DNA from 4 places in the Pseudomonas sp. Tof1 genome. Region 1 is predicted to be linked to each of the others. Evidence: predicted binding sites of a transcription regulator. Region 1 holds the regulator's gene; each other region holds the start of a gene.

What was found. Region 1 encodes FliA, which starts transcription of late flagellar genes. Its sites were predicted from a motif close to CTAAAGTTTNNNNNNNNNNNGCCGNTAA; they were not measured.
Region 2: a site for FliA is predicted at 3,301-3,328, ahead of flgM (flagellar biosynthesis anti-sigma factor FlgM). Genes of this name have one in related genera too.
Region 3: a site for FliA is predicted at 2,562-2,589, ahead of ACZ5KU_RS14010 (methyl-accepting chemotaxis protein). Genes of this name have one in related genera too.
Region 4: a site for FliA is predicted at 2,630-2,657, ahead of ACZ5KU_RS22185 (methyl-accepting chemotaxis protein). Genes of this name have one in related genera too.

Annotation. Positions count from the first base shown of each region.
Region 1 covers NZ_AP024344.1:1,836,786-1,842,625, forward strand. The annotation lists gene flhA (flagellar biosynthesis protein FlhA) at 1-115, shown strand, start outside; gene flhF (flagellar biosynthesis protein FlhF) at 127-1,455, shown strand; gene fleN (flagellar synthesis regulator FleN) at 1,577-2,410, shown strand; gene fliA (RNA polymerase sigma factor FliA) at 2,407-3,147, shown strand; gene ACZ5KU_RS08535 (chemotaxis response regulator CheY) at 3,339-3,710, shown strand; gene ACZ5KU_RS08540 (protein phosphatase CheZ) at 3,733-4,521, shown strand; gene ACZ5KU_RS08545 (chemotaxis protein CheA) at 4,536-5,840, shown strand, end outside.
Region 2 covers NZ_AP024344.1:5,471,512-5,477,351, forward strand. The annotation lists gene flgB (flagellar basal body rod protein FlgB) at 1-307, opposite strand, end outside; gene cheR (protein-glutamate O-methyltransferase CheR) at 548-1,375, opposite strand; gene ACZ5KU_RS24550 (chemotaxis protein CheV) at 1,428-2,354, opposite strand; gene flgA (flagellar basal body P-ring formation chaperone FlgA) at 2,435-3,196, shown strand; gene flgM (flagellar biosynthesis anti-sigma factor FlgM) at 3,365-3,685, shown strand; gene ACZ5KU_RS24565 (flagella synthesis protein FlgN) at 3,734-4,201, shown strand; gene ACZ5KU_RS24570 (flagellar brake protein) at 4,298-5,041, shown strand; gene ACZ5KU_RS24575 (MFS transporter) at 5,112-5,840, opposite strand, start outside.
Region 3 covers NZ_AP024344.1:3,049,027-3,054,866, forward strand. The annotation lists gene ACZ5KU_RS14000 (AAA family ATPase) at 1-32, opposite strand, end outside; gene pnuC (nicotinamide riboside transporter PnuC) at 29-592, opposite strand; gene ACZ5KU_RS14010 (methyl-accepting chemotaxis protein) at 800-2,434, opposite strand; gene ACZ5KU_RS14015 (undecaprenyl-diphosphate phosphatase) at 2,727-3,554, shown strand; gene ACZ5KU_RS14020 (DUF1294 domain-containing protein) at 3,551-3,985, shown strand; gene ACZ5KU_RS14025 (MmcQ/YjbR family DNA-binding protein) at 3,993-4,337, opposite strand; gene ACZ5KU_RS14030 (LysR substrate-binding domain-containing protein) at 4,349-5,257, opposite strand; gene ACZ5KU_RS14035 (FMN-dependent NADH-azoreductase) at 5,389-5,840, shown strand, end outside.
Region 4 covers NZ_AP024344.1:4,973,222-4,979,061, reverse strand. The annotation lists gene ACZ5KU_RS22190 (hypothetical protein) at 1-200, opposite strand, end outside; gene ACZ5KU_RS22185 (methyl-accepting chemotaxis protein) at 1,035-2,600, opposite strand; gene ACZ5KU_RS22180 (CPBP family intramembrane glutamic endopeptidase) at 2,815-3,606, opposite strand; gene acnA (aconitate hydratase AcnA) at 3,726-5,840, opposite strand, start outside.

The DNA of each region.
Region 1 (5,840 bases):
GATGCTTTCGCGGTTCGGACGCCTGGCGGTACCCAGCCTGCATGTGCTGGCTTACCAGGAAATTCCGGACAACAAGCAAGTCACCATCGTTGCGACAGTAGGGCCCAACGGCTGAGGTAGTGGGTTATGCAAGTTAAGCGTTTTTTCGCCGCCGATATGCGTCAGGCCATGAAGCTGGTTCGTGACGAATTGGGCTCGGACGCGGCCATCATCGGCAACCGCCGGATCGCCGGCGGTGTCGAGCTGACGGCTGCGCTCGACTACAAGCTCTCGGCCCTGGCCCCACGGGTTCCGAACATGGAGCTCGAGGACGAGTTGCGCAAGACCCAGTCGCGGATCGTCACCGCCCAGGCCGAACTGAGCCTGCGCAGCGAAGGTGAAAGCGATGCAGGCACCAACCGCCAACTGTTCGCCGGCCTGCCGCTGACCGCGGCGGAGCCGCTGATCGAACCGACCTTCGACGAGCCACGCCGTCCGGCTCCGGCCCCGGCTGCAGCGGCCCCGGCGGTGGACCAGCGGGTTTTCGAGTCGATGCGCTCGGAGCTCAACGGCCTGCGTGAACTGCTGGAAGTCCAGCTCGGCTCGCTGGCCTGGAACCAGTTGCAGGGGCGCCAGCCGGAGCAGGCCAACCTGTGGCGACGCCTGCAGCGCATCGGCCTGTCCGGGCCGCTGTCGCGCGACCTGCTGGCACTGATCACCGACATCCAGGACCCACGCCAGGCCTGGCGCATGCTGCTGGCGCACCTGGCACGCATGATCGTCACGCCCGAGATCGAACCGCTGGAAGAGGGCGGGGTGATCGCCATGGTCGGCCCGGCCGGCATGGGCAAGACCACGACCCTGGCCAAGCTGGCCGCACGCTACGTACTCAAGTACGGCGCACAGAATATCGCGCTGGTAAGCATGGACAGCTTCCGCATTGGCGCCCAGGAGCAGCTCAAGACGCTGGGGCGGATTCTCAATGTCTCCGTGACCCATGTCGACCCCGGCCAGTCCCTGGCACAGGCCCTCGATCCGCTGCTGCGCAAGCGCGTGGTGCTGATCGACACCGCCGGCCTGCAGGCCAGCGACCCGGCCTTGCGCATGCAGCTGGAAAGCCTGGCCGGTCGCGGGATCAAGGCGAAGAACTATCTGGTCCTGGCCACCACCAGCCAGAAGCAGGTGCTCACCGCCGCCTACCATAGCTACAAGCGCTGTGGCCTGGCCGGTTGCATCCTGACCAAACTGGACGAGACGGCAAGCCTCGGCGAAGTGCTGAGCCTGGCCATCAGCCATGAACTGCCGGTGGCCTATCTGACCGATGGCCCGCGGATCCCGGACGATCTGCATCTGCCACGCCGTCACCAGCTGGTGAGCCGGGCGGTGAGTGTGCAGATGCAGGAAGAACCCAGCGAAGAGGCCATGGCCGATATGTTCGCTGACATCTACCACAGCCCCTCCAAACGAGTGGGGTGAGGTAACCATGAAGACGTTGCAACGCATCTACATCGATGGTCTGCCAGGCATTAGTCTCCCTCGGGAGCGCGCAGCCAGTTATGTGGCCTTCCGTCTACGCAAGACAAGGTAAGAAGAGAACATGGGTAGCATGCATCCCGTACAGGTGATTGCGGTGACCGGCGGCAAGGGTGGCGTCGGGAAGACTAACGTGTCAGTGAACTTGTCCCTGGCGCTGGCTGAGCTTGGCCGGCGTGTCATGCTGCTGGATGCCGACCTGGGCCTGGCGAATGTCGACGTTCTGCTGGGGCTGACCCCGAAACGGACCCTGGCCGATGTGATCGAGGGCCGCTGCGAGTTGCGCGATGTGCTGCTGCAGGGGCCTGGCGGGATCCGTATCGTGCCGGCGGCCTCAGGCACCCAGAGCATGGTCAATCTCAATCCGGCCCAGCATGCCGGCCTGATCCAGGCGTTCAGCGATATCGGCGACAATCTCGACGTGCTGGTGATCGACACCGCTGCGGGTATTGGTGACTCGGTGGTCAGTTTTGTCCGCGCGGCCCAGGAAGTGCTCCTGGTGGTCTGCGACGAGCCGACCTCGATCACCGACGCCTACGCGCTGATCAAGCTGCTCAACCGCGACTACGGCATGAATCGTTTCCGGGTGCTGGCCAACATGGCCCAGAGCCCGCAGGAAGGGCGCAACCTGTTCGCCAAGTTGACCAAGGTCACGGACCGCTTCCTTGACGTGGCCCTACAATACGTCGGCGCCGTTCCCTACGACGAATGCGTTCGCAAGGCCGTGCAGAAGCAGCGTGCGGTCTACGAAGCCTTCCCACGTTCGAAATGTGCCCTGGCGTTCAAGGCCATCGCGCAGAAGGTCGACACCTGGCCGTTGCCCGCCAACCCGCGGGGGCACCTGGAGTTCTTCGTCGAACGTCTGGTACTTCAAACGAGTGCGGGACCGGTGCTATGACTGCAAGTGGCTATCGCATGTATTCCAAGTCTTCGCGTGACAGCCAGTATGAATTGATCGAGCGATACGCGCCGCTGGTCAAGCGCATCGCCTATCACCTGCTGGCACGGCTGCCGGCCAGTGTTCAGGTCGAGGACCTGATCCAGGCCGGGATGATCGGCCTGCTCGAGGTTTCGACCAAGTACGACTCGGGCAAGGGCGCGAGTTTCGAGACCTATGCCGGTATCCGCATTCGTGGCGCGATGCTCGACGAGGTGCGCAAGGGCGACTGGGCACCCCGTTCGGTACACCGCAACACCCGCATGGTCAGTGACGCAATCCGCGCAATTGAAGCGAAAACCGGTCGCGACGCTAAAGATCATGAAGTTGCAGCCGAACTCCAGTTGAGTCTCGATGATTATTACGGGATTTTGAATGATACCTTGGGCAGCCGCCTGTTCAGTTTCGACGACCTGTTGCAGGACGGCGAACATGAAGGGTTGCATGAGGATGGCGCGAGTGCTCATCTCGAACCGTCGCGCGATCTGGAGGATGAACGCTTCCAGGCCGCACTGGCGGACGCGATCGCCAATTTGCCGGAGCGTGAGCGGCTGGTGTTGTCGCTGTACTACGACGAGGAGCTGAACCTCAAGGAAATCGGTGAGGTCCTGGGGGTCAGCGAATCACGGGTCAGCCAGTTGCATAGCCAGTGCGCAGCCCGTTTGCGGGGGCGTTTGGGAGAGTGGCGAGCGCGTTGACGGGGCAGTGTGTGGGGACACTGCGAACGAGACCGATGCAGCGTGTGACGGTGTATCGGCGGCTCGGCCGGTTGTGGTTTCCATGCAGTAGGGTACAGAGCCTTGTCGAGTGTTGTGCCGAATTGATTTAACAGCGCGTCCAGGTGCTGAAACGCGTTTAAGACTGCTTGGAGGTCGAATTGAACAAGAACATGAAAATCCTCATTGTTGATGACTTTTCAACGATGCGGCGGATCATCAAGAACCTGTTGCGTGATCTCGGGTTCACCAACACTGTCGAGGCCGATGACGGTACTACCGCCATTCCGGTGCTGAACAGTGGCAGCATCGACTTTCTGGTCACCGACTGGAACATGCCCGGCATGACCGGCATCGATCTGCTGCGCCACGTGCGTGCCGACGAGAAGCTCAAGCACCTGCCGGTCCTGATGGTAACGGCCGAGGCCAAGCGCGAGCAGATCATCGAGGCCGCACAGGCCGGTGTGAACGGCTATGTGGTCAAACCATTCACTGCCCAGGCGTTGAAAGAGAAGATCGAGAAGATCTTCGAACGCATCGGTTGATGAAGTCCGCCACGGGGGCGCTATGGAGCACTACGAATCCTCTCTGGGCGATTTTGAATCGACCCTGAAAAAACATGCTCGTGAGCTGGTCGAAAGCCTTGAAAAAGGCCGCTTCGGCGACGCCGTGCAAATGATCCATGAGCTGAACCAGGCCCGTGACCGCGGCTTGTATCTGGAAGTCGGCAAGCTGACCCGCGAGCTGCACAGTGCGATCGTCAATTTCCAGATCGATCCCACCATGCCGCAAGCCGAGGAAGTCTCGCAGATCACCGATGCCACCGAGCGCCTGTCCTATGTGGTCAGGCTGACCGAGGCTGCGGCCAACCGCACCATGGATCTGGTGGAGAGCGCGACCCCGCGGATCAATGGCCTGAATGACGAGGCCAAGGCGCTGAGCGCCGACTGGGGGCGGTTCATGCGGCGCGAGGTCGGTGCCGAGGAATTCCGTGCGTTGGCCCGCCGGGTCGACAGTTTTCTGACGCGCAGCGAGCAGGAAACCCAGGCGGTTTCGAGCGAGCTCAACGACATCCTGCTGGCCCAGGATTATCAGGATCTGACCGGCCAGGTGATCAAGCGCGTCACGCAGATGGTCACCGAGGTCGAGAGCAACCTGCTCAAGCTGGTGCTGATGGCCAGCCATGTGGATCGCTTTGCCGGCATCGAACATGACCGTGAAGCGATCCTTGCGCAAAAAGATCCACAAAAACAAATGGCAAAGGGTGAAGGTCCGCAGATTCATGCCGATAAACGTGAAGACGTTGTGTCCGGCCAGGACGATGTCGACGATTTGCTTTCCAGCCTTGGATTCTAGGAGCACCCATACACATGAGCTTCGGCGCCGATGAAGAGATCCTTCAGGATTTCCTGGTTGAGGCCGGCGAGATTCTTGAGCAACTGTCCGAACAACTGGTCGAGCTGGAAAGCCGGCCGGACGATGCGGACCTGCTCAATGCCATCTTTCGCGGTTTTCACACTGTAAAAGGGGGCGCCGGCTTCCTTCAGCTCAACGAGCTGGTGGAGTGCTGTCACATCGCCGAGAACGTGTTCGACATCCTGCGCAAGGGTGAGCGTCGCGTCGACGCCGAGCTGATGGACGTGGTCCTGGAAGCGCTCGATGCGGTCAACGGCATGTTCGGCCAGGTGCGCGAGCGCAGCCCGATCACTCCAGCGACCCCGGAGCTGCTGGCGGCCCTGTCGCGCCTGGCGGAACCCGCCGGTGCCGAACCGGCGCCGGAGCCCGTGGCCGAGGTCGCGGCAGCCGAGCCGGAACCGGTGGCCGAAGCGGTCGCCGAAAGCCCGTCCGGTGACATCACCGACAATGAATTCGAACAGTTGCTCGACTCCCTCGACGGTGGCAAGGCCGATGCGCCACAAGCCGCCAGCGAAGGCGAGGCCGAGAGCGATGAAATCACCGATGCCGAGTTCGAGTCCCTGCTCGACCAGTTGCATGGCAAGGGCCAGTTCGCGCCCGACGCTGTGGCGGCTTCGGCCCAGGCACCGACCGCCGAGGCGGCCGGTGAGCAGCCTGACAGCGGCGACATTACCGACGACGAATTCGAAGCCCTGCTCGATCAGTTGCATGGCAAGGGCACGTTCAAGGTCGAGGGGATCGACACCGCTGCGGCGGCGGCCCAGGCCGCGGAAGTGACCGGTGCCTCCGGCAGCGACCTGATCACCGATCAGGAGTTCGAGTCCCTGCTCGACGAACTGCACGGCAAGGGCAAGTTCACCGATGTGGCGGCCAGTGCCGCCGCGCCGGCCGTCGCCAAGCCGGCCGCCGTCTCTGCACCGGCCGCTGCCTCGGCCACTTCCGCCCCGGCCGCCAAGGCTCCGGCGGCAGCGGCTGCGGCCTCACCGGCGCCAGCGGCGAAAGCGGCCCCCGCACCGGCTGCCGCCGCAGCGGCCCCGGCTCCGGCCCGTGCCCCGGCACCAGCCGCCGCGGGCGCAGGCGACAAGCCGGCTGCCAGTGAAGCGGAAACCACGGTGCGGGTCGACACCGCGCGCCTGGACGAGATCATGAACATGGTCGGCGAGCTGGTGCTGGTGCGTAACCGCCTGGTGCGCCTGGGGCTCAACAGCGGCGACGAGGCCATGTCCAAGGCGGTGTCCAACCTCGATGTGGTGACCGCC
Region 2 (5,840 bases), 3.4 Mb from region 1:
CGATCTGCGCATCCACGGTGTTCTGGTCGATCGACGGCTGCATCGGGGTGCGGTACTGCAATGCCGCGTCGCCATTGCTCAGCCCCTGGGCTTCGATATGGCGGCTGTTGGTGGTGTTGAGCGCGAAGGTGCCATTCCTGGCCTTTTCGCTCTGCTCGGCGAGCACGGAGGAAAAGTCCATGTCCCGGGCCTTGTAGTTCGGGGTATCGGCGTTGGCGATGTTGTTGGCCAGGACTTCGGCACGCTGGGCACGGAAGCTCAGGGCCTGTTCGTGGATGCCGAGCGCTTTGTCGAAACTGATGCTCATGTCGGGAAACCTTCGAGTGTTGACCTGATCGTCGGAACAGGTTTTTCGTTGACAGAGCTATAGCAAGCCTCATGCCAGTTTCCTCAAGCCCCGTAAATCAAGGCCTTGCCGGATAACTGCCGCCGGCAATGCCAGAAAAGCGGCAAGGCATTTCCGCCGAGCGCCAGCAAAGCGGCAAGACTGGCGGCAAAAAAAAAGCGGGAGCCTTTTGAGCTCCCGCCGGGGGTATTGAACGATTGGCTACTTGGCCTTGTAGATGATGCCCGGACTGCATTGCACCATCTGGTAGTGGTCCGGCAGGCCGTTGAGGGCCTCGGACGCCCCCAGGAACAAGTAACCGCCCGGCTTGAGGCTGCCGTGGATGCGCATCAGGATGTCCTTCTTCACCTCGGCGGAGAAGTAGATCAGCACGTTGCGGCAAAACACGATGTCGAACTTGCCCAGGCTGGCATAGCTGTCCAGCAGGTTGAACGAGCGGAACTCGACCCGGTTGCGGATCGGCGCCTTGACCGCCCAGCGACCCGGCCCCTTGGCATCGAAGTAGCGCTGCAGGCGCTCGGGCGACAGGCCGCGGCCAATCGCCAGGCTGTCGTACTCGCCGGTCTTGCAGTTGGTCAGCATCAGGCTCGACAGGTCGGTGGCGACAATCTGCGCCCCGGCCTTCAACTGGCCCATGTTGGTCCGTTCGAACTCGTCGATCGACATCGAGATCGAGTAGGGCTCCTGCCCCGATGAACAAGCAGCCGACCAGATCCGCAGGCGCTGGCCAGGGCTGGCCTTGATCGCTTCCGGCAAGACCTTGTTCTTGAGCACCTCAAACGGATAGGTGTCACGAAACCACAGGGTTTCGTTGGTCGTCATGGCATCCACCACCTGTTCACGCAAGCCGCTGCGTGGCTGGCTCTGGATCCTCTGGACCAGTTCGCCCAGAGATTTGATGCCATTCTGCTCCATCAGCTTGTTGAGACGGCTGGAAACCAGATATTGCTTGTTTTCACCGAGCAGAATGCCACAGGCCTTTTCCAGGAAGACCCGGAACTGTTCGAAATCCAAATTACCCGTAGACAATGATGCCGCCTCTTAAATCGTCTGTACCGCCGGGGACACGGGTCCCCGGCTGTTATCCTGCAGCCTTGATCCGGTCAACCACCCGGGCCGCCAGGTCATCAGGTCGGAACTTGGCAAGGAAGTCATCGGCACCGACCTTCTTCACCATCGCCTGGTTGAATACCCCTGACAGGGAAGTATGCAGAGTGATGTGCAGCTTTTGCATCCGCGGATCGCTGCGAATCTCAGCAGTGAGGGTATAGCCGTCCATTTCCGGCATTTCAATGTCGGAGATCATCATCAGGAATTCCTCCTCCGGCTTCTTGCCCTCCTCGACCAGCTTGCGCAGATAGTCCAGCGCCTGCCGGCCGTCGTTCAGCGCCACCACCTCGACGCCGACCGTCTGCAGGCAACGCGTGACCTGCTTGCGCGCCACCGACGAATCGTCGACCGTGAGCACCCGCAAGGACACCGCCTTGGTCTGCGTCTCGACATCCACCACGCCCAGGGAAACCGATTCGGACATGGGCGAAACCTCGGCGAGGATCTTCTCCACATCGATGATTTCCACCAACTGGTTGTCGATGCGCGTCACCGCCGTCAGGTAGTGATCGCGCCCGGTCCCCTTGGGTGGCGGATGGATCTCTTCCCAGTTCATGTTGACGATGCGCTCCACCGACTTCACCAAAAACCCCTGGGTCTTGGTGTTGTACTCCGTAATGATCACGAACGGATTACTCTGATCCTTGAGTGCACCGGCCCCCGTGGCCATCGCCAGATCGAGGATCGGGATGGTAGCCCCACGAATGTTCGCCACACCGCACACCACCGGATTGGACTTGGGCATCAAGGTCAGCTTGGGGCATTGCAGCACCTCGCGCACCTTGAACACGTTGATCCCGTAGAGCTGCTGGCCGTCGAGACGGAACAACAGCAGCTCAAGGCGATTCTGCCCCACCAGTTGCGTACGCTGGTTCACCGAATCCATCACACCAGCCATGACTGCCCTCTCTGATCAAAGCCTCATCATCCGACGCCCACTCAGGAACAAACGGCACGAGCCTTGCTTTTTATACCGTTATGAAAGCACAAACGACATTTTTTCGACGCCTGACATCACAGTACCGCAGATTGCTCGCGGTGGTGTCCGTTTTATGCTGCCTGAACCCGAGCAACCCTGCTCTTGCGGAATCGGCGACCCTGCCTGATCAGCTTATCGGCGTGACCCAAGGCTTTCTTGAGTTCACGGTAGAAGACTATCTGGCCACCAGTCAAACCGAAGGGCGCTACGAGATCCAGGTCAACCAGTTGGACCCGCGCCTGCGCATGGCCGCCTGCGACAAGGAATTGACAGCCAGCCTGGAAAGCCCGGCGACACCGATCGGCCGGGTCACGGTGAAAATCCGCTGCGAAGGCAGCTCGCCATGGACCGTGTTCGTCCCGGCCCAGGTCAAGTTGTATCGCGATGTGGTGGTGACCACCCGCCCGCTCAAGCGCGCCGGGATCATCGAGCCAGGCGACGTGGCGTTGCGCGAGCGGGATATCAGCCTGATCAACCAGGGCTTCCTGACGTCACCGGACCAGGCCATCGGGCAGAAACTTGTCCGACCAATGGTCATGGACCAGGTCGTCACCCTGGTCCACCTGGAACAGGCGGAAGTGGTGCGCAAGGGCGATCAGGTGGTCATCAGCGCAACGAGCGGCGGCCTGGTGGTCAAGATGCCGGGCGAAGCCCTCTCCAACGGCGGCCTGAACGAGCAGATCCGGATCAAGAACCTCAATTCGCAGCGGGTCATCAAGGCTCGCGTCACCGCCCCCGGCCAGGTAGAGGTGGCTTTATAGATCGATAAGGCCACCTCGCATTCACTGGCGCCAGGCCGCCACTTTTCCTAAACTGTGGCCCAGACAGGGCTACAGCCTAGATGCAGACTCATTTTCAGATGAGGCTAAAGTTTTTCCGGGTATGGCCGAAAACAAGGCAAGCGTCCAAATACCCAGAGGTTTTTTATCATGGTCATCGATTTCAGTCGTTTGAATAACGCCCCGTCATTGACAGGCAGCACGCGCACCAGCGCCAACAAGGAAGCCGACAGCAGCGGCAAATCCTCGGCGGTGAACAGCCAGACCGAAGCGGTCGGCCAGAGCGGGGAATCGGTACACCTCAGCAATGAGGCTCAGCAGTTGCAAAAGATCACTGACAAGCTGCAGCAGCAGCCCGTAGTCAACAGCGCCCGTGTGGCCGAGTTGAAACAGGCGATCGCGGATGGCAGCTACAAGGTCGACAGCAACCGCGTCGCCAGCAAACTGCTCAACTTCGAAGCCCAGCGCTAGGCACCTGCCGGCGCGAGGCTTTTGGACGCTTAAAACCCAAGGCCAGCCATGCAAGACACCACTCTACTGCAACTGATCACCGAAGATTTTGCTCCAGCTCAAGATCTGCTCGAGCTGTTGCGCGCCGAGTCCCTGGCGCTCCATGGTCGCAACATGGTCGAGCTGGAAGATATTCTGGCGCGCAAGCAGGCGCTGATCATTCTGCTGGAACAGCATGGCCGCAAGCGCAGCCAGATTCTCGCCAGTCTCAACCTGCCCGCCAACCGCTCCGGCCTGGAACAACTGGCGGCACAGTCGAGCGTGGGCGGCGAACTGCTGAGCCAGAGCGAAGAACTCACCCGCATCCTGGCCGATTGCCAGGCCGCCAATGAACTCAATGGGCGCAACATCCAGGTTCAGCAAGCGACGACCGCAAACCAGTTGAAGATCCTGACCGGCGGCGAGCCTCCCGCACTTTATGATGCCCGCGGCTCGACGGCGAGGCTTGCGAAGCAACGCCCGCTGAGTCAGGCTTGAACCCAAACTGCTGCGCGCTCTGTTCAAGGCGCGTAACATGCTGGCAAAATGCTGGCTTTTGCGTGTAGTCGTATTTTGTCTGGAGATTGATGAACCGTGTCCAATGCCCCAAGCGCGGATGATGCTCCGCAGCCACCGAAGGTGCTAACCACGCCTCTGGAAATTTCCGCCAACCTGCGGATGCTGCAGGATAGCCATGACCCGTTGATCATCACGTTCCATGAACGCAGCCAGCGTTTCCAGAGTTTCGTGATCGATGTCGACCGGGATGCGGGCACCCTGGCCCTGGACGAAATGATGCCACGCGACGGTGAACGCTTCCTGGCAGCGGGTGAACCGTTCCGCGTCGAAGGCTTCCACGACGGTGTACGCATCACCTGGGAACAACCCCAGCCAATGACCGTCGACGAGACCAACGGTTGCTACCGTGGCTCGATGCCGGCCGAGGTGGTCTACCATCAGCGTCGCAACGCCTTCCGCGCCGCCCTGAAACTCACCGCACTGGTCAACATCGAACTGGGTGGCGACAAGCTCAAGGCACCGATCAACGGCAAACTGCTGGATATCTCCGCCAGCGGCTGCAAGCTGCGCTTCGACGGCGATATTTCCGATCGCCTGCAACTGGGCCAGGTCTACGAGCGTTTTATCGCCGCCCTGCCCTTCGGCCCCATGACCGCTCCGGTGGAACTGCGCCATCTGCACTTCGAGGAAAGGATCAACACCACCTTCGCCGGCGTACGCTTCCACAACATGAGCGGCCTGGTACAACGCCAGGTCGAGCGCTTCGTCTACCAACTGCAACGTGAAGCACGGCGTTTCGACAAGGACGACGACTACTGAGTCTGACGCTGCCTTCACCCACAAAAAACGGGCCACCTGATAAGGGCGGCCCGTTTTTTTATCGACACTGTCAGTTGCTCGACTTATGCGCCGGCTCAGGGTCGGACTCGTCCACTTCGGCAACAGCCTCTGCCGCCGGCTCGGTGGACGCGACATCCGCGACCGATGGCGCTGCCGCCGGGTTGTCGCACATCTGGTCCAGCACCACCTGTTCGTCGACCCGCGGGTCGAGCGCCGCGCCGAGGGGCGACATGGCCTCCGGCATGACCACGTGCTGCAACGGCGCATCCTCGACCTGATGCAGATTGGTCACCGCCTTGGGTCGGATGCGCAGCACCAGGATGAGCGCGAAGAAGCTGAAGAACGCATAGAGCATCTGGCTGCCGAACAGCTTCATCAGCACGCCCGCCGCCAGCGGCCCGATGCTCGCGCCGACGCCATAGGTCACCAGCAGCATGGCGGTCAGCGAGACCCGCCGATCCCCCTCGATATGGTCGTTGGAGAACGCCACCGCCAACGGATACAGACAGAACTGCAGCAACGACACCATGAACCCGACGACGAACAGCACCTCCAATGGAGCCGTGGAGAATATCGCCAGCGGCAGGGACGTCAGCATCAACAGCATGGCGACACTGCGGATCAGCACCGCCCGGTCATAGCGGTCGGAAAGCCAGCCCAGGGGCCACTGCACGAGAAAGCCGGCAAAGATGCAACTCCCCATGAACAGACCGACCTGCTCGGTGGAAAGCCCCTGCTGGGAAGCGTAGAGCGGCGCCAGACCGTAGAACGAGCCGAC
Region 3 (5,840 bases), 1.2 Mb from region 1:
GATTCGGGGCCCGCCAGCACCACCACCTTCATGCCTGCAACGCCGGGTCGGTACGCCATTCGCGCCAGCCCTGCACGGCCAGCAGGGTGAACAGGCCATAGAGGGCGGCGGTCAGGTACAGGTCCTTGTAGATGAACAGGCCGACGAAGATCACATCGACGGCGATCCACAGTGGCCAGCACTGGATGCGTTTCTGCGCCATCCACAGCTGTGCGACCAGGCTGAAGGCGGTCAGTGCGGCATCGAGCCAGGGTTGTGCGGCGTCGGTCCAGGTGGCCATGGCAGCGCCCAGCAGCAGGCTGCCCAAGGCACCGACGGCAAGGCCGCCCAGCAGGGCTTGCGGGCCAAGGCTGGACACCTCGCGGCCCTGGTGCACGATGCCGCCGCGGGTCCATTGCCACCAGCCATAGAGCTGCAGCACGGCGTAGACCACCTGCAGCAGCATGTCCGAGTAGAGCTTCACATCGAAGAATATCCAGCTGTAGAGCAGCACCATGACCAGGCCGATCGGCCAGCACCAGGGATTCTGTTTGACCGTCAGCCAGACGGCGATCACGCCGAGGGCGGCGGCGAACAGTTCAAGCCCGGACATGGGAGACCTCTGGATCGAAGGGAAAGGGGCGGATTGTACCCAGAGTGGCAGGGAGAAGGGAGGGCCGCAGCGCGATTGCGCTTCTCTCCCGCGACCTGTTCGCGGATAAGCCTGGACGCCGGCCCCACAAGGCATCGCGGTGAGCACTGGTCTTGTGTGCGCCGCAAAATTGTCGGGGCCGGACTGATCCGCGAACAGGCTCTGCGGTCAGATACGGAACTGGCGCAGCAACCCGTTGAGCTGTTCGCTCAGCACCTTGAGCCGGTCGCTGTCGGTGCTCGACTGTTCGGCCGCCAGGGCAGTGGTGTGGGATAGGCCCGCCGCCTCGGTGACGTTCTGGTTGATCTCCTCGACCACGTGGGCCTGTTGCAGGGTGGCGCTGGCAATCGAGGCATTGAGGCCATTGAGGTTGCGCAACGCCTGGCTGATGGCATTCAGGCTTTCGCCGGCCAGCCCGGCCAGTTCGATGGTCTGCTGCGAGACACGGCTGCTGTCGCCGATGACTTTCACCGCCGCTTCGGAGTGATTCTGCAGACGTTCGATCATCGCCTGGATCTCCGCCGTGGATTTCTGCGTACGCTGGGCCAGCAAGCGCACCTCGTCGGCCACCACGGCGAAGCCGCGGCCCTGTTCACCGGCCCGTGCGGCCTCGATGGCGGCGTTGAGGGCGAGCAGGTTGGTCTGCTCGGCGATGGCGCGGATCACTTCCAGGACACTGCCGATCTGCGTGCTTTCCGCCGCCAGGGTGCGGATCACCTCGACCGCCTGGGCGATGGTGGCGGACAACTGGTCGATCTGCTGCAGGCTGTTGTCGATGTTCAACTGGCCCTGGCGGGCCTGGCCTTCGGCATCGCGCACCTCGCTGGCGGCCTGTTCGGCGTTCTTGGCGACATCCTGCACGCCATAGGTCACCTCGTTGATCGCCGTGGCCACCATTTCCATCTGCTGCGATTGCTGCTGACTGCGGGTCTGGGATTCGATGGCGCTGTTACCCAGGTCGCTGGAGGATTGGCCGAGTTCACTGGCCGAAACCTGCAACTGGCTGACCACGCCACGCAGCTTGCTGGTGAAGGCGTTGAAGTGGCGGGCCAGTTCGGTCACTTCGTCCTGGCCGTGGGTATCGAGGGTGCGGGTCAGGTCGCTTTCGCCGCTGGCGATGTTGGCCATGGCCTGGACCGTTTCCCGCAGCGGATGGACGATGCTGCGGCCGATCAGCAGGACCAGCACGCTCACCAGCACGGCAATCGCCAGGCCGACCAGCGAGGCATTGCGCACCTGCTCGTAGAACTCGGCCTGCACATCGTCGATGTACACGCCTGAGCCGATGATCCAGCCCCAGGGCTCGAACAACTGCACATAGGAGGTTTTCTGCACCGGAGCGCTGGCGCCCGGCTTCGGCCAGCGGTAATCGATCATGCCGCGGCCCTTGGCCTTGGCCAGAATCACCATCTCGTTGAACAGCGCATAGCCATCGGGGTCCTTGATGCCGGACAGGTCCTGGCCCTCGAGCTTGGGGTTGGCCGGGTGCATGACCATGACCGGGCGCAGGTCGTTGATCCAGAAATAGTCGTTCTGGTCGTAACGCAGCCCGCGTATGACGCTCAGCGCCTGTTTCTGCGCGGCATCGCGGCTGAGGGTGCCGGCGGTTTCCAGCCCCTGGTAGTAGGCGAGGATGCCGCTGGCGGTCTGGACCACGTGCTGGGTTTTCAGGGCCTTGGCCTGGTAAAGGTTGTCATGGGTCTGCTTGAGCATCAGCAGGCCCTGGGTCAGCAGCATGGCTACCGCCAGGACCAGGATGAGCCACAAGCGTCGGCTGATCGACACACTGCGCAAGCTATTCATAAGACCACCGTTCCTTTTTTTCTTGTTGTCCTGCTGTCATGCAGCTTATACCAGCAGGTTTAGCCCACAGTGCCCACTATGCTTATGGCTACTATCGAGGCAGCGATAAACAGGCATGTCTGATAGGATTTCGGCCCAATCTCGACAAACCTGAGTTGCTGTTTGATTTTTCAGGCATTTTTCACGGTTTGCCGACGAACTGCGCAGCAGGCTTGCCAGTGGATCGCCGAGATGGCGAATCACGCTTTTCGATTTTTGTAGGGCCTGCGGGAGCGGGCCTTGAGGGGGAATGATGGATTTTTGGACCGCCGCACAGGCGTTGATACTGGGGATTGTCGAGGGCCTGACGGAATTCCTGCCGATTTCCAGCACCGGCCACCAGATCATCGTGGCCGATCTGCTGGGTTTTGGCGGTGAACGGGCAATCGCCTTCAACATCATCATTCAGTTGGCCGCGATCCTCGCGGTGGTCTGGGAGTTTCGCCAGAAGGTCTTCACCGTGGTCCGGGACCTGCCCAGGGAGCGCAGTGCCCAGCGTTTCACCCTCAACCTGCTGGTGGCGTTCATGCCGGCGGTGATTCTCGGGGTGTTGTTCAAGGAAGTGATCGCCACTTACCTGTTCAACCCGATCACCGTGGCCTCGGCGCTGGTGGTGGGTGGTGTGGTCATCCTCTGGGCCGAGCGGCGCGAGCACACGGTGCATGCCGAAACGGTGGATGAGATCCGCTGGCAGGACGCCCTGAAAGTCGGCTTCGCCCAGTGCCTGGCGATGATTCCGGGAACCTCCCGCTCCGGTGCGACCATCATCGGCGGCCTGCTGTTCGGCCTGTCGCGCAAGACCGCCACCGAGTTCTCGTTCTTCCTGGCCATGCCGACCATGGTCGCCGCCGCGGTGTACTCCGGTTATGGTTTCCGCCATCAGTTCCAGATGGCCGACCTGCCGGTGTTCGCGGTGGGCTTCGTCACTTCCTTCGTGTTCGCCATGATCGCCGTGCGCGGCCTGCTGAAGTTCATCGCCAGCCACAGCTACGCGGCGTTTGCCTGGTATCGGATCGTCTTCGGCCTGGTGATCCTGGCCACCTGGCAGTTCGGTTGGGTCGACTGGTCGACCAAGGGATGAGCAAGCCGAACACTCCCGGCAATGGCCGGCCAGCGCCCACGGGCCGGGTCCGCCAGCTCAAGCTCAAGGTGCTGCTGGGGCTGCTGCTCTGCGTCTTGCCCGGTTTCGGCGCGCTGCGCCTGTGGCTGGGCAGCGGGACGAGTTGGCCGCTGTGGCTCTACGGCAGCGCCAGCCTGTTGGCGTTCGTTCTGTACTGGAACGACAAGCGCAAGGCGCGCAATGACGCCTGGCGCATACCGGAGAAGGTCCTGCATGGCGTCGAGCTGCTGGGCGGCTGGCCGGGGGCACTGATCGCCCAGCAGGCGTTCCGGCACAAAACCCGCAAGCTGTCGTTCCAGGTGGTGTTCTGGCTGATCGTGTTGCTGCACCAGGTTTTCTGGATCGATCGGCTGTTTCTCGACGCCACCCTGGCGCATCTGTCCTTTCTGTAGGGTAGCGCTACAGCAGCAGGCCGACCTGACTGCGCTTGGGCAGCTTGGCGACCACCAGTTGGTGGGAACGGCGCAGCAGCTCCTGCAGTTCCTCGGCGCCCAGCGGGTAGGGCGCGTTCATGCTGATCCAGAAAGCCCGCGCCAGATAGGGTGCGGGACGGATTCCGGGGCGGTCGACATAACCGAGGAACAGTTCCTTGCCAACCTTGAGCGACAGTGTGTCGCCACTCAGGTTGAGCAGCGCGAACATCTTGGTCTCGGCGATCGAGAACACCCTGACGCCGCCCCATTTGTAGTCTTCCCGTGCGCCGGGCAGGTCGAGGCAGAAGCGCGCGACGGCCTCCTGGTTCATGCTGGCTCCTTTCATAGTGCTCTGTCTCCACATTCCCTGAAGGCTTCGGCCAGGTGGTCGATCCACGCCCGTACGGCCGGCAGCAGCCCGCGACGGTGCGGGTAGACCGCCTGCAGCCAGCCGCCCGGCAGTGACCATTCGGGCAGGATGCGCACGAAGGTACCATTGGCCAGTTCTTCCTCGCAGTAGAGCATGGGCAGCACGGTGAAGCCCAGGCCGGCGAGGGCGCAGGCCTTGCGGACAATGAAGTCGTCCACGCCCAGCCGGGCTTCGAGCGCCAGCTCGCGCTTCTGCCCGCGTTCGTCCAGCAGGCTGAGATGGACCTGGCGGTCGGCCTCCAGGGCGCCGAGGGCGGGGGCGTTCAGCAGGTCGTCGACGCTGTCGATCGGGTGCTGCTGCAGAAAGGCCGGGGTGGCGAGCATGAAGGTCTGGGCCTGGCGCAGTCGCCGCGTGACCAGCGACGGGTCCTCGTCGCCATGTTCACGAACCCGCAGAGCGACGTCGATGCCTTCGGTGACCAGATCGACCCGACGGTTGACCATCACCACCTCCAGTTGCACCAGCGGGTGCGCCGCCAGGAAGCTGGCAATCACCCGGGGCATGAACACCTGGGCCAGGCCGATCGGGCACGACACCCGCAGCCGTCCACGAGGTTCGCTGGACATGCTGGCCACGGCCTCGTCGGCCATCTCCGCCTCCAGCAGCATGGCCTGACAATGGCGCAGGTAACGTTCGCCCACCGCGGTCAGCTTCAACTGTCGGGTGGTGCGCTGCAGCAGGCGGGCGCCCAGGCGCTCTTCCAGTTCGGCGATCCGCCGCGACAGCCGGGACTTGGGAATCCCCAGCAGGCGCCCGGCGGCGGCGAAACCACCGGCTTCCACGACCTTGGCGAAGTAGTAGAGATCGTTGAGGTCTTGCATGGTGTGAAGTTCCGGTCGTTCTATGGGTAGGACAATCTATCGCATTTTGAGCGGCTAATCATTTATTGGCTTCGCAAGTAGGATTATTCCAACTCGATCGCCAAGTGGCGATCCTCACTTGGAGATCCCGCATGAAACTCTTGCACATCGATTCCAGCATCCTGGGTGACAACTCGGCTTCGCGCCAACTGAGCCAAAGCGTGGTCAAGGCCTGGCAGGCCGCCGAGCCTTCGAGCGTGGTGACCTACCGTGACCTGGCCGCCGATGCCATCAGCCACTTCTCCAGCCTGACCCTGGCTGCCGGCGGCACTGCTGCCGAACTGCGCGATGCGGCCCAGCGCCACGAAGCCGAACTGAGCGCTTCGACCCTGGAAGAGTTCCTGGCCGCGGACGCCATCGTCATTGCCGCGCCGATGTACAACTTCAGCGTGCCGACCCAGCTCAAGGCCTGGATCGACCGTATCGCTGTGGCCGGCAAGACCTTCCGCTACACCGAAAACGGCCCTGAAGGCCTGGCCGGTGGCAAGAAGGTAGTGATCGTCTCGACTTCCGGTGGCCTGCATGTAGGCCTGCCGACCGGTGT
Region 4 (5,840 bases), 3.1 Mb from region 1:
GATTGCGAACGTACCGAAACGTTCCCGGCCCGGTCGCGAACGCTGTAGCTGATGGCGAACTCGCCGTTGCCCAGTTGCTCGAGGAAGTTTCGCTCGACGGTGAGTTGAACTTTGCCGGTGCCGAGTTCGTCGGCCTGGACCGTATGGGTGGGGCCGGCGTGCTCGCCCCAATGGCTGTATATGACATCTCCCCACTTCATGTCGAAATAGCCCGGGACAATGGCGGTGAGTTGGTTGCCTAGTTCGATCAGTTCGCTATTGGTCAAGCCGTCGAGAGCGGTGGTTGGAAGTATTAGTGCTGCAAGAAGCTCTCCTCCCGCTGGAGTTCGATCGACAATCAATTGGGTAGGGTATGAAAAAGTCGACTCTCCATTGAGTGTGTTTGCAGCGATGTACTGCAGATGGTGTGTGCCTTCTGTAGAAAGTAATTGCTCAGGGAGCAGCAGTGTAATTTTCTCGCCAGCCTGGTATGGCTCCATGGATACTGGGGCTCCCACCAGGTTGCCGTTCCAGACCAATTGACAGGTTTCTTCCGGTTGAAGGTAATTCCACAAGGTGATGTTGACCTCCAGGGGCTGGTTCAGGTCAGCGACCTGCAGCAGGCCGTCCTCAGGGGCGGCCGCTGCAACGACGGGAGCTTGCAGGAACGTGATTGAATTCTGAATCTCCAAGTCCTTCATTAGGATATTCCTTTTATCTGATTGAGTGTTGTCAGGCATTTCCCACGATCAGACGCGTTACAGATTGTTTTGAGAGTTCTGCGCCGATACGTGTGCTTTTGGCAAATAATGCATTCAGGTCTGAAACGCTATCAGTTGGTTATGCGATATAGTGCCAGGTACTCAACGAATATTAAGTCTTGGGTGTTGTCAAGGGTTTTGAATTTTTTGTTTGGTATGTAGTTTTTCTGTAAGTGCCAAGTTTGTTTCTTTGAGGAAATTTCTTACTTATAAAAGAGAACTATTTAATGTTATTGCGGGCAATAAAAAACCCGATGCCTTTCGGTCATCGGGTCTTCTCTATTTTACTTGAAACTATCGGTTGAAACGCTCCACCAGCGAATATTGCGTATGGGCCGTGTGGGTCAGTTCCTCGCTCAGTTGCGCCGAGTTGTGCGCCTGCTCCGAAGTCTGGTCCGCCAGTTGCGCGATGGTGCTGATGTTGCGGCTGATCTCCTCGGCCACCGAGCTCTGCTCCTCGGTCGCGGCGGCGATCTGGGTGGTCATGTCGGTGATATTGGCCACCGCTTCGCTGATCCCCACCAGTGCCTCGTCAGCTTCCAGTACCCGTGCCACGCCTTCCTGGGCCTGGCGATGGCCGGCGTCCATGGTCTGCACGGCGGTGTTGGCGGTCTGTTGCAGCTTGGCGATCAGGGCGTGGATCTGCCCGGTGGATTCGCTGGTGCGTTGCGCCAGTTGGCGCACCTCGTCGGCCACCACCGCGAAACCGCGGCCCATCTCGCCGGCACGGGCCGCTTCGATGGCAGCGTTCAGTGCCAGCAGGTTGGTCTGGTCGGCGATGCCCTTGATCACGTCGACCACGCCGCCGATTTCATCGCTGTCCTTGGCCAGTTGGGTCACGGTACCGCCGGTTTCACCGACCACCACCGACAACCGCTCGATGGCTTCGCGGGTTTCTCCGGCGATATCGCGGCCGCGACTGGTCAGGCGGTTGGCTTCCTGGGTGGCGTCGGCCGTGCGCTGGACGTGGCTGGCGACTTCCTGGGTAGTGGCCGCCATCTGGTTGACGGCGGTCGCCACCTGCTCGGTTTCCTGGCGCTGGCGATCGAGGCCGCTGGAGCTCTTCTGGGCCAGGTCGTCGGACTGCCTGGCCTGGGCGTTGAGGTGCTCGGCGGTGTCCTGCAGGCGGGTCAGGCAGGTTTTCAGACGCGCTTCCTGGCTGAGGATCGACATTTCCAGGCGAGCCTGGGCGCCGCGGCTGTCGGTGTACATCTGGGCGATCAGCGGGTCCGAGGTGGTCTGCTCGGCCAGGCGCAGCAGGCGCTTGAGGCCGCGTTGCTGCCAGCTCAGGCCCAGCAGGCCGAGCGGTACCGAGAGCGCGGCGGCAAGAGCGAAGCCCCAGTGGGAGTTGAGCCACACGCCGATCAGGAAGCTGACCTGGCTGACCAGGATGAAGGGCAGCCAGTCCTGGACGATCGGCAGCCACTTGTCCCGGCGTGGAATCGCCGACTTGCCCTGGTTGATGCGCAGGTACAGCGCTTCGGCCCGGCGGACCTGTTCGGCGGTGGGCTTGACCCGCACCGATTCGTAGCCAACCACCTGGTTGCCTTCGAAGACGGGTGTCACATAGGCGTTGACCCAGTAATGGTCACCGCTCTTGCAGCGATTCTTGACAATGCCCATCCATGGCAGGCCTTGTTTCAGAGTGTTCCACATGTGCTCGAACACCGCCGTCGGAACATCCGGGTGCCGCACCAGGTTGTGCGGGGCGCCGATCAGTTCGTCACGGGAGAACCCACTGATTTCGACGAACGCGTCGTTGCAGTAGGTGATCACGCCTTTGGCATTGGTAGTGGAAATCAACCGTTGCTGAGCGGGAAAGGTGCGTTCACGTTGGGTAATGGGTTGGTTATTCCGCATGGTTTTTCAATCCGCAAGGCTTTGACAGGTTGTCGGCATGACAGGGGAAATATTAAATATATTTTTCAACTTTCATGACCGTTTCACAATTTGGCTCTTGCGTACTCGCACTCGTCCTTGAATACGAGTCGAACACGCTGGAAATTAACGAGTTCAGCCGTTCATCCGGCTTTTCATAGAACGAAAGTACCAGTTGGTACTTTCGTTCTTGTTATCACGGTTGCAACATCGGATAAGTAAAGAATACGAAGTGCACGCTATTAAGCGCGACATGGGCCAGGACGGCTGCGGCCAGGCCCCCATAGCGATAGGCCAGACCATAGCCGATGCCAGCCAGTGTCGCCAGCAGCACCCATTGCCAGCCCGCACCGGCGTGCGCCAGCCCGAAAATCAGCGCAGCCCCCAGTAAGGCCAGGGTTTCGCCCCGTGGAAAGGATTTGAAACAGCGGCTCAGCCCGCCCTGAATATAGCCACGAAACAGGATTTCCTCGACCAGGCTCACCAGCAGCAGGTTGTTCAGCAGCCACCAGCCACCTTGCTCGGGCCATTTCGGCGCCCAGTTGACGATGCCCAACAGGCAGGCGCACCCCAGGGCGAGCAGCGAGGTCATGGCCCAGGCGCTGGTCGCACTGAGCAGCACGCGTCCCGGCGTACGGCGATTGACCAGCCAGGGACAGACCAGCAGCAGCCAGAAGCCGATCAGCGGTTTATCCAGATTGAGGTAGAGGGTGAACGGCACGGCCTCCGGGGTCAGGCGCAGGGCGTTGATCACCCGGCCGTTCTGGAAGCCCGGCAGCCAGTGCAGGGCCAGCGCGACGGCCAGCAGCACGAACAGGCCATGTCCCAGATAACCGGCCACGCGGCTGCAGGTCTGCAGGACGGCCGCGCCGCTGATGAGCAGCAGGGCGAAGGTGAACAGGCTGGGCAGGCCCAACTGGCCGACGCTCAAGGCCAGTGCATAACCCAGGGAAAGCAGGGCCAGATAAGGCCAGGGCAGGACGGACATGCAACTCCTTGTATGTCAGGCGGGCAGGGCGGGTCATGATAACCCGTGCCCCGCCCCTCCTGACCAATGAAAAAACACTGGCCAGGCCAGTGTTTTTCCAAATGTTGCCTTCGCAGTCCTCAGGCGGCGATCAACTGCCGCAGAACGTAATGCAGGATGCCTCCCGACTTGAAGTATTCGACTTCATTGAGCGTGTCGATGCGGCACAGCACTTCGATCTCGCGCGACCGGCCATCTTCACCCTTGATGACCAGCCTGAGGTTCATGCGCGGTTGCAACGGGGCGCCGCCCAGGCCTTCGATACTCAGGGTTTCCTTGCCGGTCAGTTGCAAGGTCTTGCGGTTTTGCCCGGCCGGAAACTGCAGCGGCAGCACACCCATGCCCACCAGGTTGGAACGGTGGATGCGTTCGAAGCTCTCGGCGATCACTGCCTTGACCCCCAGCAGGTTGGTACCCTTGGCCGCCCAGTCGCGGCTGGAGCCGGTGCCGTATTCCTGGCCGGCGATCACCACCAGCGGCGTACCCTCGGCCTGGTAGCGCATGGCGGCATCGTAGATCGCCAGCCTTTCCCCCGAAGGGATATGCAAGGTATTGCCGCCTTCCTCGCCGCCCAGCATCTCGTTGCGAATACGGATGTTGGCGAAGGTGCCACGCATCATCACCTCATGGTTGCCGCGCCGTGAGCCGTAGGAGTTGAAGTCCCGTGGCTCCACGCCCTGATCGCGCAGGTAGCGTCCGGCCGGGCTGTCGACCTTGATGTTGCCGGCGGGGGAGATGTGGTCGGTGGTCACCGAATCCCCCAGCAATGCCAGCACCCGGGCGTCCCGGATGTCCTCGATCAGCGGCAGCGGGCCGTCGATGCCGTCGAAGAACGGCGGGTGCTGGATATAGGTCGAATCGGCCTGCCAGGCATAGGTGGCGGCCTGCGGCACCTCGATGGCCTGCCACTGGGCGTCACCGGCGAACACTTCGGCGTATTCCTTGTGAAACATGTCGGTGTCGACCCGGGCCACGGCATCGGCGATTTCCTTCTGGCTCGGCCAGATATCGCGCAGGTACACCGGCTGGCCATCGCTGCCGGTGCCCAGCGGCTCACGGCTGAGATCGATGCGCACGCTGCCGGCCAGGGCGTAGGCCACCACCAGCGGTGGCGAGGCCAGCCAGTTGGTCTTGACCAGCGGATGCACCCGGCCCTCGAAGTTGCGGTTGCCCGAGAGCACCGAGGCGACGGTCAGGTCCGATTGCTGGATGGCCTTCTCGATCGGGTCCGGCAGCGGCCCGGAGTTGCCGATGCAGGTGGTGCAGCCGTAGCCGACCAGCGCGAAGCCCAGCTCATCGAGGTAGCGGCTCAGGCCGGCGGCCTGGTAGTAGTCGGTCACCACCTTGGAGCCGGGCGCCAGGGAACTCTTGACCCAGGGTTGGCGCTTGAGGCCCTTTTCCACGGCTTTTTTCGCCAGCAACCCGGCGGCCATCATCACGCTGGGGTTGGAGGTGTTGGTGCAGGAGGTGATGGCGGCGATCACCACGGCACCGTCCTTGAGGCGATGGGTCCGGCCTTCGTAGCTGTAGTCCACGCCGCCGACCAGGTCGGCATTGCCGACCGCCACGCCACCACCGCCCTCGCTTTCCAGGCGGCCCTCCTCCTTGCTGGCCGGCTTGAGCTGCAGGCCGATGAAGTCGCTGAAGGCCTGTGCCACCTTGGGCAGCGGTACCCGGTCCTGCGGGCGCTTGGGCCCGGCCAGGCTGGCTTCGACGCTGCCCATGTCCAGTTCCAGGCTGTCGCTGAACAGCGGTTCCTGACCCGGCAGGCGCCACAGCCCCTGGGCCTTGCTGTAGGCCTCCACCAGATCGACGGTAGCGGCGGGGCGGCCGGACAGGCGCAGGTACTCCAGGGTGACCTCGTCGACCGGGAAGAAACCGCAGGTGGCCCCGTATTCCGGGGCCATGTTGGCGATGGTCGCCCGGTCCGCCAGAGGCAGTTCGGCCAGGCCGTCGCCGTAGAATTCGACGAACTTGCCGACCACGCCTTTCTTGCGCAGCATCTGGGTGACGGTCAATACCAGGTCGGTGGCGGTGATACCTTCCTTGAGCTTGCCGGTCAGCTTGAAGCCGATCACCTCGGGAATCAGCATCGACACCGGCTGGCCGAGCATCGCCGCCTCCGCCTCGATGCCACCCACGCCCCAGCCGAGTACACCGAGGCCGTTGATCATGGTGGTGTGGGAGTCGGTGCC